2 regions of the Arthrobacter sp. KNU40 genome follow, and region 1 is predicted to be linked to the other one. Evidence: predicted binding sites of a transcription regulator. Region 1 holds the regulator's gene; the other holds the start of a gene.
What was found. The regulator LexA, encoded in region 1, represses DNA repair genes until DNA is damaged. The targets are predictions, from matches to a motif close to TCGAACANNTGTTCGA.

Region 1 (6,223 bases):
TTCCAGACGTTGCTTTTTGACGACTGGACACTCAGCAGATCGTCCCCTTCCCTCCTGGGATCTGTGCACGCAATACGCGCAGACCGTTCCGGATGGAGATCCCAGACCATCGGCCGAGCCTTGCCAGGCATCAGCCCTGCGCGAATTCCGCGCCACAAGAGACGAATCGGCACTATTCTGGAAATGCCGAACCCCCTAAAGGAGACCATGACCACGCAGAAGAACACCGGACCCGATTCCGACGCCCAGGACATGAGTCCTGAAGAAATCCAGGCTGTCATCGACCGGATTCTCTCCAAGGACGCACCTGCCATAGTCCAGGACCGCGACGAACCCCGGGGCGTGTTTGGCAAGGCCCAGGCGATTTCCCGTCTGGACGAAGAACACAGCATCTACGACGGCGATCAAGAGGATCTGGCCGAGCGCCGGGCCTTGGGCCGTACCGCGGGCCTGTCCACGGAACTTGAAGATGTCACCGAGGTCGAATACCGGCAGCTGCGCCTGGAGCGCGTCGTGCTGGCAGGCCTGTGGACCGAAGGCACCCTGGCCGACGCCGAGAATTCCCTGAGGGAACTTGCCGCCCTGGCCGAAACGGCCGGCTCGGAAGTCCTGGACGGGATCGTCCAGCGCCGCATGAAGCCGGACCCCGGAACGTTCCTCGGCTCAGGCAAAGCCATCGAGCTCAAGGACATTGTGATGTCCACCGGCGCGGACACCGTGGTGGTCGACGCCGAACTGGCTCCATCCCAACGGCGTGGCCTTGAGGACATCGTCAAGGTCAAGGTGGTGGACCGCACCACGTTGATCCTCGACATCTTCGCGCAGCATGCCAAGAGCCGCGAGGGCAAGGCCCAGGTTGAGCTTGCACAGTTGGAATACCTGTTGCCGCGCCTGCGTGGTTGGGGCGATTCCATGTCCCGCCAGGCCGGTGGCCAGGTGGGTGGTGCCGGCGCCGGTATGGGTTCCCGTGGTCCTGGTGAAACGAAGATCGAACTTGACCGCCGTCGAATCCGCACGCGCATGGCCAAGCTACGGCGTGAAATAGCCGCGATGAAGCCATCGCGCGAGACCAAGCGGGCCAACCGCCGTCGTAATGCCGTTCCTTCGGTCGCCATCGCCGGTTACACGAACGCCGGAAAGTCGTCGTTGCTCAACCGCCTGACGGATGCCGGTGTCCTCGTGGAGAACGCGTTGTTCGCCACCCTGGATCCGACAGTCCGGAAGGCCCAGACCCCTGACGGGATCGGCTACACCCTCTCGGACACCGTCGGCTTCGTGCGCTCGATGCCCACCCAACTTGTGGAGGCTTTCCGCTCCACGCTCGAAGAGGTGGCCGACGCCGATCTGATCCTCCATGTGGTGGACGTTTCGCATCCCGATCCGGAAGGCCAGATCGCGGCGGTCCGCACGGTATTCAGCGAAGTGGATGCCCGGAAGATCCCGGAAATCATCGTCCTGAACAAGGCCGACGTCGCGGATCCGTTTGTCGTGGAGCGGCTCAAGCAAAAAGAGCCCCGCCACGTCGTCGTGTCCACCCGCACAGGACAGGGTATCGCCGAGCTCCTTGGAGCCATCAGCGAAGCCATCCCGCGCCCTGGCGTGCGCCTTGAGGTCCTGATCCCGTACAACCGGGGTGAGCTCATCAACAAGCTGCACAACACCGATGCCGAAATCCTGAGCCTTGAGCATGAGGAGGAAGGCACCCGCGTGGTGGCCATGGTCCATGAGAACCTGGCAGCCGAGCTGGAGTCGTTCGTCAACAATGGTTGATCCTGAGGCGGGGGAGCGCGGCGAAACCGTGGGGGAACGGACCGCCCTCGAACTCCTCGACAAAGCCGTTGCCGGCATGGGCGGCCAGAACCGCACGGGCCAACACCAGATGGCCAGGCAGGTGGCGCGGGCGATCGAGACCGGTGAACACCTCCTGGTCCAGGCTGGCACGGGCACGGGCAAGTCCCTCGCGTACTTGATTCCGCTGATTGCGCACGCGATGGAGAGCAACAAGCCCACGCTCGTGTCCACGGCCACCCTCGCCTTGCAGACCCAGATCGTAGGCCGGGATTTGCCGCGGCTCCTGGAAAGCATCAATCCTGAGCTGGAGCGCCCGGTCAGCATCGCCCTGGTCAAGGGCCGGGCCAACTATGTGTGCCGGCACAAGCTTGAGGGCGGGTTCCCCAGCGAGGAGCCGGCCGAGGGGCAGTTGTTCTCCCTCGGCGAGGACACGAGCGTTCCGCATCTCGCCGCAGCCATCGGCGGGCCTGCCTCGCAGCTCGGCAAGGAAGTGTTGCGGCTTCGCGAGTGGGCCGGGAAGACGGCGACGGGGGACCGGGACGAACTGATGCCGGGCGTGACGGACCGGGCCTGGCGCCAAGTATCCGTCACGTCGATGGAGTGCCTCGGGGCGCAGAAGTGTCCCATGGCGGAAGAGTGCTTCAGCGAGCTGGCCCGCCACCGTGCCGCGGAGTCCGACGTCGTGGTCACCAATCACGCGATGCTCGCAGTCAGCGCCTTCGAAGGCCTGGCCGTGCTGCCCGAATACGACGTCGTCGTGGTGGACGAGGCCCACGAGCTCCAGGACCGCGTGACCGGGGCTGTGTCCGGGCAGCTGTCCGTCGCGATGATCCATGCCGCTGCCTCGAGCGCCCGCAAACACACGGCCATCACTGTGGACGCCCTGAACGCCGCCGCGGACCGCTTGGAACTCGCGATCATCGGTGCGCCCTCGGGCCTCCTGCCCAACGGGCTCAATGACGATCAACTTGATTGCGTGGACCAGCTCCGGGAAGCCTGCCGTGCAGCGCTTTCCGACTCGAAGGGAGATTCGTCCAACACGGTCGACGGCGGACGCCAGCTCGCGCGCTCACGGCTGATGTTGATCCTCGAGCTGTGCGAACGGCTGCTCTCAGCCCGGGAAAACCGGGAAGTCGTGTGGCTTTCCCGGAACAGTACCTTCGATCCGCAACAGGGCTACACGGCGCCCGACGAGGATTCGCCTGCTCTTATCAATATCGCGCCGCTCAGCGTTGCCGGACGCCTCCGGGAAGGGCTCTTCGCGGGCCATACCGTGGTTTTGACCTCCGCCACCTTGGCTATCGGCTCTGCATTCGAGGCCACAGCCGGAGGACTGGGCCTGACTGGCCAAGGCGCCCCCAGCTGGACCGGCGTGGATGTAGGCTCGCCCTTCGACTACCCGAAGCAAGGCATGCTGTACGTCGCCAAGCACCTGCCCAAGCCGGGGCGAGGGACCTCTCCCGAAGCGCTTGACGAACTTGAAGAGCTCATCAAGGCCTCGCACGGCGGAGCCTTGTGCCTCTTTTCTTCCCGACGTGCGGCGGAGGAGGCGGCGGAAGCGATGCGCTCACGCCTGGACGTGGACATCCTGTGCCAAGGCGAATCGACCATGGCCGCGTTGGTGAGGCAGTTTGCCGAGGAGGAAGACACGTGCCTGTTCGGCACCATGTCCCTTTGGCAGGGCGTTGACGTTCCGGGCGGTTCATGCCGGCTGGTGGTGATTGACCGGATCCCGTTCCCTCGTCCGGACGATCCCCTGATGACGGCACGGTCCCGCGCAGTGGCGCAGGCCGGAGGCAACGGTTTCATGGCAGTTTCGGCAACGCACGCCGCCATCCGGCTGGCCCAAGGCGCCGGCCGGCTCATCCGCTCAACGGGGGACAAGGGCGTCGTGGCAGTCCTGGATTCGCGGCTTTCGACGGAGCGCTACGGAAACTTCCTGCGGGCAGCGTTGCCGCCCTTCTGGCCCACCACGGACCGTTCCGTGGTGCGCGGTGCGCTCGAACGGCTTTACGCCGAGTCAGCCAAGGCTTAAGGCGCGCTCTTGCTCACGCGGACCCGTCCTGGTGCGAGGACGTCCTAAAGGGAGCGCAGGACCGAGACGACCTTGCCCATGATGGTGGCATGGTCTCCCAGGATGGGTTCGTACTGCGTGTTCTGGGGGAGCAGCCAGGTGTGGCCGTCGCGCTGCCGGAAGGTCTTGACGGTGGCTTCGTCGTCCAGGAGTGCGGCCACGATGTCGCCGTTGAGTGCGTCGTTTTGACGCCGCACTACCACCCAGTCTCCATCGCAGATAGCGGCGTCGATCATGGAATCACCGGCGACTCTCAGCATGAAGAGCTCGCCATGGCCTACCAATTGGCGGGGCAGAGGCAGTACGTCTTCAACGGTCTGGTCCGCCAGGATGGGTCCACCGGCAGCAATGCGTCCGACGAGGGGGACCATGGCCGTGTCACTGGCACTCGCGAGTTCCGTGACGGCCAGTCCTCCCGCGCTGCGGAGTTTCGCCGGCGATTCAACGCCGGGTATGACAGAGCCGCCGTCCAGGGTCAACGGCATGAGGACTTCCATTGCACGCGGGCGCTTGGGATCGCGACGAAGATAGCCGAGCTTCTCAAGCTGCGACAACTGGTGCGTAACGCTGGACAAGCTGGCTAGGCCAACCGTGTCCCCGATTTCACGCATCGACGGCGGATAGCCATGATCGTTCACTGAACGTTGGATGGTCTCCAGGATTTTCTTCTGGCGGACGGTCAGGCTCTTGGGGGCCTTCTGCGGCTGCTGGCTCCGCGCTGAGGCCGGCCCGCTGCCAGTGGCTTTCGCTGCCATTTTCACCAACGCCCTTCCGTTCCGCCCGTTCGGCCCTGAGGCGCCTGCCGGGACTGTCGGCCTGAAATGTCAGACCCTCCTGTTGCACTGGTTCAGTGCTCTTCCTTCACTCAAACGTAGGGCAGGCACTGGCGTTTTTCAAACATTTGTTCTAGCGAGTCTCGACATCGTTCGTTGATAGGTGCTAAAAATGTCATAGCAAGGTTCGAATATGTGTTCTATAAAAGTGCTGCAGGATCCGGGTGTTCGTTCGAATCGTTCGAACAGATCAACTAATAACCGTCCTGCAAGCACTGACTGAAGGCAAGAATTGGCAGCCGCAACCAGAGATTCCGGAACGCGGCATTGTTCAGAAGGGCTCAGCTCATGTCCGCAATCACCATCACCCACCGGTCCGGCCGCAATACGGCACCGGGCCGGCTTCGCCTGACCCGCCGGGGCCGCATGGTCTTCTTCGGGGTCCCGGCAATGCTCGTGGTCGCAGTGCTGCTCAGCCTGGCGGGATTCCTGAATTCGCCGGCCAAGGCTGCTGATTCCGCCGCCGAGCTGCAGCCCACTTCAAGTACGAGCGTCACGGTACAGGTGGGCCAGTCCTTGTGGGGGATTGCGGGAATCGCCGCGCCTTCCCGGGATCCACGCGACGTCGTTGCCGAGATTATCCAGCTGAACAACCTTCAGGACGGCCACATCGTGCCGGGCCAGCAACTGTTCATTCCGGCCACTTAACACCAACGCTGACCGGGTTGGCAGGTCTCCGAGTCGGCGCCGGGCCGTCACAGTTTCAGGGCATCCGCCCCCGCACCTTAAACTGTCATGGTGAGTGACCAGCTTGAGCGACTTGACCGACTTCCCCTCCGGACCAACCTCCGCGGCCTGAGCCCGTATGGCGCGCCGCAGCTTGATGTTCCGATTTTGCTCAACGTCAATGAAAACACCCATGGCGTGCCGGCCGATGTCCAGGCGGCCATCACCGAAGCGGTAGCGGCAGCCGCCGTCGGACTGAACCGCTATCCGGACCGCGAGTTCACAGAACTGCGCGAGGCTCTTGCGGAGTACCTCGGTCACGGCCTTGCGGCCGAGAACATCTGGGCAGCCAACGGTTCCAATGAAGTTCTGCAGCAGATCCTCCAGGTCTTCGGTGGCCCGGGCCGGACCGCGCTCGGTTTCCCGCCCACGTACTCGATGTACCCACTGCTGGCCAGCGGAACCGACACGGGATACATCGCGGGAGTTCGCGCCGAAGACTATGGACTCGATGCGGCCTCGGCCGCCGCGCAGGTTCGCGAACTCAAGCCGAATGTCGTGTTCCTCTGCTCCCCGAACAACCCCACCGGCACGGGACTTGGCCTTGACGTCGTCGAAGCCGTGTACGAGGCCGGCGAGGCGAGCCAGACCGTGGTGATCGTGGACGAGGCGTACCACGAGTTCGCCCACGACAACACGCCCAGTGCGTTGACACTTCTCCCTGGCCGGGAGCGCCTCATTGTTTCCCGGACCATGAGCAAAGCCTTCGCCCTCGCCGGTGCACGCATCGGCTACATGGCAGCTGCTCCCGAGGTCGCCGACGCGATCCGCTTGGTCCGCCTTCCGTACCACCTCTCCG
Region 2 (6,223 bases), 2.2 Mb from region 1:
GCCTCGTGGTGGTCGGAAGGTCCTGAAGGTGCGGCCATTGTCTGTTCCCTGTCATGCCAAGACATGCTTTGCTATGTGACGACAGTGACGACAGACCATCCGTTGGCGACGGGAAAGCGCTGCGATTAGCGCCATGTAGTCCCTGCGGAGTTGACTTGGTAGGCCAGTGTAGAAAGTGCTGGGTGCGGCGCCCGCGTTGCTGAGTATTGGTCCCTTGGCTGGTGTTGCCCTCACTGAGATGATGGACCCAACCTGCAGAGAGGCGCGCCAATGTCTGCTGCTCATGAGGAAGCCCTAGCGTCCAGTGAGGAAACCATCCTCCGCCTACGGAGGGGAATCCAGGCGGCCCAACTCCGGGTTACCCTAGACCAACAAAGGGGACGTCAGACACCGGAGGCGGTAGTACGAGTGTCGCAGCGGACGCTCCCGAAATTGCCGTCTCCATTCGATACTTTGAGAACGCCGGGCGGGAAGCTCCGAACGGATCCGGCGTCACGGAGAGAAATGGCAATGTATTTGCGCCGTGGGATCCGGGCCGCGCAACTGAGGGTGGCTCTCGACGACCAGCGGGGCCGGGTGACTCCCGAAGCGGTGACGAGGCTGGCCCAGATGCAGCTTCCGACGCTGATGTAGACCATGTGCCCGAGGTATCTCGGTCAAGCCGGTGATACGTCCAATTCTTTCTCCCGTTCTGGGGTCCAGATAAGGATGTCGGCCAGGCGCAGAAGTGAGAGCTGCCGCCCGTCCGGTGTGAGCTTGGTCGCGGCGAGATCACCGTCGGAAGCTTTGGCGAGGCCGTCATCCTCTCGCCACCATTCGATGGAAACGCCGGGATGATCCTCCCCTTCTCCCAGAAGAAGAACATGGCCACTGAGGTTCGCCATCTTCTCCGCGAATTTGCGGCCGTTTAGCTCGCGCCGGCCGCTTGCCTTTGTTGATTCGCTTCGGTTGCGGAAGGCCACTTTGCCGCCGGGCTGTGCACTAGTCTTCGAGCATGACTGTGAGCGCAAAGCCATCCGGCCGTCCGTTCGAACCGGGTATCCGCCGCGCAACGCAGCTAATCCGATCGGCAAGCCTGCTGTTGTGTCTGGGGCTGTCGCTCGTTGCGACCGCTTGCGGCGCCACCATCGACGGCGATCAATGGGTTGATGTTACGGTCACAAACACGCTATCTGAGCCAGTGACGCTGAACACGCATTCGGCCAGTTACCTTTCTCCTGGCCAGAAGACGGTGCTTCACGTCAGTTCAGACAACGATCCGCAGGCTGTGCGGGTGTATGGCCCAAATGGCCGCATCCTAGGCTGTTTAACATTTTCATTCCACACCACGTTGCCCGAAACGCGCTCAATCAGCGTCAGCGACGTCACGGCCTGTGACGAAAAAATTCGTTCCTTTCCGGGTTGACAGGCGAGCTGCCGGACCACCGAACGGGCGGTGTCCGGTGAGGATCTCCTGATGGGCAGGGATTCATTGCCCGAGTTCATCTCCGGACGGCCAAGTTGTGTATCCCAAGGCCCTTTCCGCTCGATACTTCGGTAAAGCCAGGAAAGCTGCACACCCTATGGTTGCGAGTTCGAGGAACGCCAGCGCGGCGGATGCGTAAAAAAGCCACTGCGGAAACCAAGTGCTACTGGCTGTCGCCAGTGCCCCCACCATGAAGACTGGCAGGGTTCCGAAGAGGATTTTGGTTCCGTGGAAGGTTACAAGACGGTAGTGGCCGGCCGCTGGTTGCACAGGCATGGCTTTCCATCTCTTCCTCGGTATCACCTGAACGTTCTGGCTGGTCATCTGGTCCTTTGCTGACACGTGTCGCTACTCGGCGAGTCGGCGGCCCAGTTGGGCGGAAGCGCAGCATCCTCGTCGGTCATGAGCAGAACCTATCACCAGGTCAGGCACAAGATACGGCTCCATACGGAGTTGCTCAGCTGTCTCCTCTAGGCCCGGAAACCAAGAATTCTCGACACGGGTCTTGACGCACATCGATCGGAGCAGGAGAGAAGGTTTTGGTCGCCCGAAAAGGGATCCCTCGCCGGACGATTCGCGCAAGGGCCTCAGCGGCCGGTAGCTGCCCCAATAGCGAGTGGCCTGTCACGCCCAGGCGTCGGGCTGTAGGCTCCGAGCATGTGGAGAGCCGGCGGACTATATCGGCCAGTATTCCCCTGATACGAGATGTTTCTACTGACAATGTTCGGAGCTTCCTATGAATAACCCGTCCACTGTGGTCCCCGTCGGTTCGCCCGGGCCCTTTCCACGCATGGTGCTCTCATCGCCCTTGGCCGGTTACGACGTAACTGTCGCCGAGGGGAAAAATGCGGTGGTAGCTCTCAGGGCTTTGCAGGCGCTGCCCGGGGTGTTGTCCTTCACGCTTCAGATCTTCAGCGCTCCTGGTCTTGAGGTGAGAGGGCGAGGCACACAGAAGGTTCCGCGCCCGGAGCTATCTCCGGGAGGGTTTATCGTGGAAGCCCTCTTCAAGGATGCGAAAAGCCCCGATGGCGAGCCGGTACGGGTCCCTGTCCACGTCCAATCCGGTGGCGGTGGGATGGGCCGATGGGACATCTCTTACTGGTTCAGGCTTCCCGATCCGGTGCCCGCGGAGGTTGCGCTGTCTGTCGCTTGGCCGGATGCGGGGATCCCGCCGACGGTTGTTAACATCGCTCGGGACGACATTCTCAGCGCGACCCCCGAAGAGCTCAGCTTCCCCCGCTAGCCGCATCCAGAAGGTGGGGTGGTCGGCAGCTTGTTCAGGACAGCTCCCGAGCTGCCGACGACGACCGCACCGGAATAGCCCCGTGTGCCCGGGCACGGATTCCGCACCAGATGCAAGATGGTGGAGTCGTCAAACTGTCTGCCCCGGAGACTACACTTATACTCGAACATATTTTCGAATAAAGGTGTGTCATGAGTCTTGCTTTGGACCCTCGCATGATAGACGCGGGGGCGCCTCCGGGGCACGTCCCGGTGGCACCGGTGGCCGTTCCGGCGGGCTACCCCTCGCCGAGCCAGGACTACTTCTCCTCGGAGCTCGATCTGAATGAGCACCTGATCAAGGACAAGACCAGTACCTTCATCGTGCGGGTGTCCGGGGACTCCATGGAGCCGGGCGGCATCAGCGACGGCGACGAACTCATCGTGAACAAGGCATTGGAGCCCAAGGACGGATCCGTGGTGGTGGCGATCCTCGACGGCGAACTGACCATAAAACGGCTGCGAATCACCAGCACCGGCGTGATCCTGCAGGCCGACAACCCCAAGTACCCGCCGATCCGCGTCCAGGAACTCTCCGATCTGCGCATCTGGGCTGTTGCCATCAGGTGCCTGCATTATGTCTAAGCCGGCAGTAATGCGGCGCATGCAGGAAATTGCCCACATCGACGTCAACTGTTTCTACGCCTCGGCTGAGCGGATCTTCGATCCTTCCCTCGAAGGCAAACCGCTCATCGTCCTGTCGAACAACGACGGGTGCGCGGTGACGCGCTCGGATGAGGCCAAGAAGCTCGGGATTGTGCTGGGTGAGCCGTGGTTCAAGCTCGCTCCGCGGGCCAAGGAATGGGGGCTCGTGGCGAGATCCAGCAACTACGAGCTCTACGGATCGATCAGCGCCCGGGTCATGGAGCTGCTGGCCCGGTATTCGGCCTGGCAGGAGGTCTACTTTCTGTACCCTGAAATCTGTTGTTGCGCGCGGCGGCCATATCAATCTCTTCCCCGCCGGACCCAGCCCTGGAGACTATAGGACGCCCCGGCGCCACCGATCCGTGGTAGTCCACGGCGAGGACCAAGCCGAGGGCGAGTGCCACAACGCAGAGTGCGGCGTAGGCCCATGGACTATAGGTCTCGACCAGGGTCTTCGGACCTGAAGGAAGGACTGATAGATAAATAATCGACAGCGAACAGCGCAATGAAGGACATCCCCGTGAGTCTCAACGGCTTCGGCAACCCTGGAAGAAGGGTGATGTAATTCATGCTTATGACAGGAGTCTCTACTTCTGATGCCGGACCGGGTAGCCGAGCTCTTCCGCGGCTCCAAGGACACCCTCCGGCCATTCGGCCAGAAATGTCCACGGCATGTTCTCCTTGGCGAGGAAGTTCACCCGTCCCCAGGAATAGAAGGGATGCGGACGGCCCGGATAAACTTCGCGGACGTCTGAGCGTTCGAGCCTCCAAGGTCCGAAGTGGCGCGCCCACCAACGGGATCTGGGTCGAAACTCAAGCTGTGAGGCGCTCATGGTGAGTATGACGTACGGTCCTTGGATCCTGAACCGACCGGGGATTTCAAACCCGCCTCTGAACTCATATGTCATTCGTCCCCTCTTCCGGTTGCGGTCGGTCTGTCCCAGTATCCTTCGTCCCGCTCATCCTGCCTGAATCTCCCGCAGCAATGTCGAATAAGGGCATCAAACGAGGTTGGCGGAGAGGTGGAGGAAGATGTCAAAGATCAGCAGTTCGTGGTTTGATGCAAACGTTAGCCCGCGAACCCTCCGGATAGGAGTGGCAACGCGGCCAGGCGGCACCGTTTCCAGGACTCCGGGGTGGCGCGAGCATTTTAGAAGATTCCTGGAATTGGCATCAGTGGTGACCACGGTATCGGTGCGGATGATTGGGTCAGTGTGTTGCTCCTGCCGCCGTGGATTTCTGCTGGGAGTGGGGTCGGGAGGAAGGCTTCGAGGCCGGTCTTCACGTTCAGTTCTCCACCGACGACGTGGTCGCCGGGGGCTCCGCAGCTCTTTCCCCCGAATGCGCCGCCTCCAAAACCGCCGCCTAGTACTACTGATAGCCCGCCGTATGTGAAGGGGCCTCCCAGCTGATCCACTGTTCGTGCTGAGCTCACCTGTAAATTGGCGCCGAGTGCCAAGGAGGGGGTTTGCACCCCGGCTCCGCCTGTTTCAGTGAAACCGACGGTGAGCGAGTGATCAACGTCGTTTCTGGCTGCTACGACGCAGACTTCTCCGAATCCGCCTCCAAAGAGCCCGGCACTGGCTGACAAACAAAATCCGACGGAAATCATTCCGGTGGGGTCATTCCGGTTTACCGGATCCCCTGAACCGAAATTGTAACGTTCCCCGGTCGCCGCAGTGAGGGGATCGACGCTGAGGAATTGGGTGGTTGTGGGGTCGTAGTAGCGGGCGCGGAGGTAGTAGAGGCCGGTGTCGGTGTCCTGGGCTTGTCCGTTCCAGCGCAAGGGGGTGTCGGCGGTCCCGGTTTTGGTGGTGAGGTTGCCGTTTGCGTCGTAGGTGTAGCTGGCGGCGACGGCTGAGGTCTGGTCGGTGAGTAGCCTGGTGGAGCCGTATTGGTCGTGCTGGTAATAGAAAGTGTTACCGGTTCCGTCGATGTGTTCGATGGGGTTGCCGGTGTCGTCGTAGAGGTAGCTGGTGGTCCCGTCGGTGAGCATGAGCGGTACTCCTGCACGGGTGTCCCAGGCGTAGTGCTGTGCGCTTCCGGTGGCGGGGGTACGGGTGGTGCGGAGGCCGTCTGCGTTGTAGGTGTAGGTGGTGCCGTTTGCGGCGGTGAGCCGGTTGGCCTGGTCCCAGGTGTAGGACGCAGCCGAGCCTGCGGGTGCCGGGCCGGTGAGCCGGTTGCCCTGGGCGTCGTAGGTGATCGCGGTGGTGGTTCCGGAGGTCGTGTAACCGGTGGGCTGGTTGGCTGCGTCGTAGGTGAGGGTCGCCCCGGTGGCGAGGGTGGTGGTGTTTCCGGCCGGGTCGTAGGTGTAAGTGCCGGTGTTCACCGCAGCGAGCTGGTCACGGCTGGTGTAAGTGTAGCTTTCGGCAGGTTGGGTGATCCCTGTGATCGTTGCCGAGTCCAGGGCGCCGACGGGGTTGCGGGTGTAGGTGAAGGATGCCAGGGCGGTGCTTCCCGGGCCGGTGTCGGTGATGGCACCGACCTGCCCTGCTGCGTCGATGGTTGCGGCGGCGGTGACGCCGTTGCCGTAGACGATGGAGGTCGTGTTGCCGTCCGAGTCCGGGGTGAGAGTGGTGGTGTGCCCGGCCCAGTCCGTGATCCCGGTCAGGTGCCCCGCGCCGTCATAGGCGCGGTTGACGGTTTGTCCGTTCGGGTAGGCCAGTGCGGTGAGGTGCCCGGCGAGGTCGTAGGTGTATCCGGTGGCCTGTCCGGCGCCGTTGGTGACGCCGGTGAGCCTTCCGAGGGAGTCGTAGGTGTTGGTGGTGGTTCCGGTGCCGTCGGTCATCGTGGCCCTCTGGCCAACGGCGGTGTAGGTGAAGGTGGCGTTCG

Region 2: a site for LexA is predicted at 2,871-2,886, ahead of ACSKT0_RS20530 (LexA family protein). Genes of this name have one in related genera too.

What each region holds. Positions count from the first base shown of each region.
Region 1 is NZ_CP195850.1:1,508,033-1,514,255, forward strand. Features, by position in the region: gene hflX (GTPase HflX) at 208-1,770, shown strand; gene ACSKT0_RS07125 (ATP-dependent DNA helicase) at 1,763-3,826, shown strand; gene lexA (transcriptional repressor LexA) at 3,871-4,620, opposite strand; gene ACSKT0_RS07135 (LysM peptidoglycan-binding domain-containing protein) at 4,987-5,346, shown strand; gene ACSKT0_RS07140 (histidinol-phosphate transaminase) at 5,437-6,223, shown strand, end outside.
Region 2 is NZ_CP195850.1:4,408,548-4,414,770, forward strand. Features, by position in the region: gene ACSKT0_RS20505 (hypothetical protein) at 505-633, shown strand; gene ACSKT0_RS20510 (hypothetical protein) at 657-962, opposite strand; gene ACSKT0_RS20515 (hypothetical protein) at 995-1,405, shown strand; gene ACSKT0_RS20520 (hypothetical protein) at 1,469-1,789, opposite strand; gene ACSKT0_RS20525 (hypothetical protein) at 2,202-2,708, shown strand; gene ACSKT0_RS20530 (LexA family protein) at 2,900-3,331, shown strand; partial or broken gene ACSKT0_RS20535 (DNA polymerase V subunit UmuC) at 3,324-3,650, shown strand; gene ACSKT0_RS20540 (hypothetical protein) at 3,979-4,224, opposite strand; gene ACSKT0_RS20545 (DUF6531 domain-containing protein) at 4,542-6,223, opposite strand, start outside.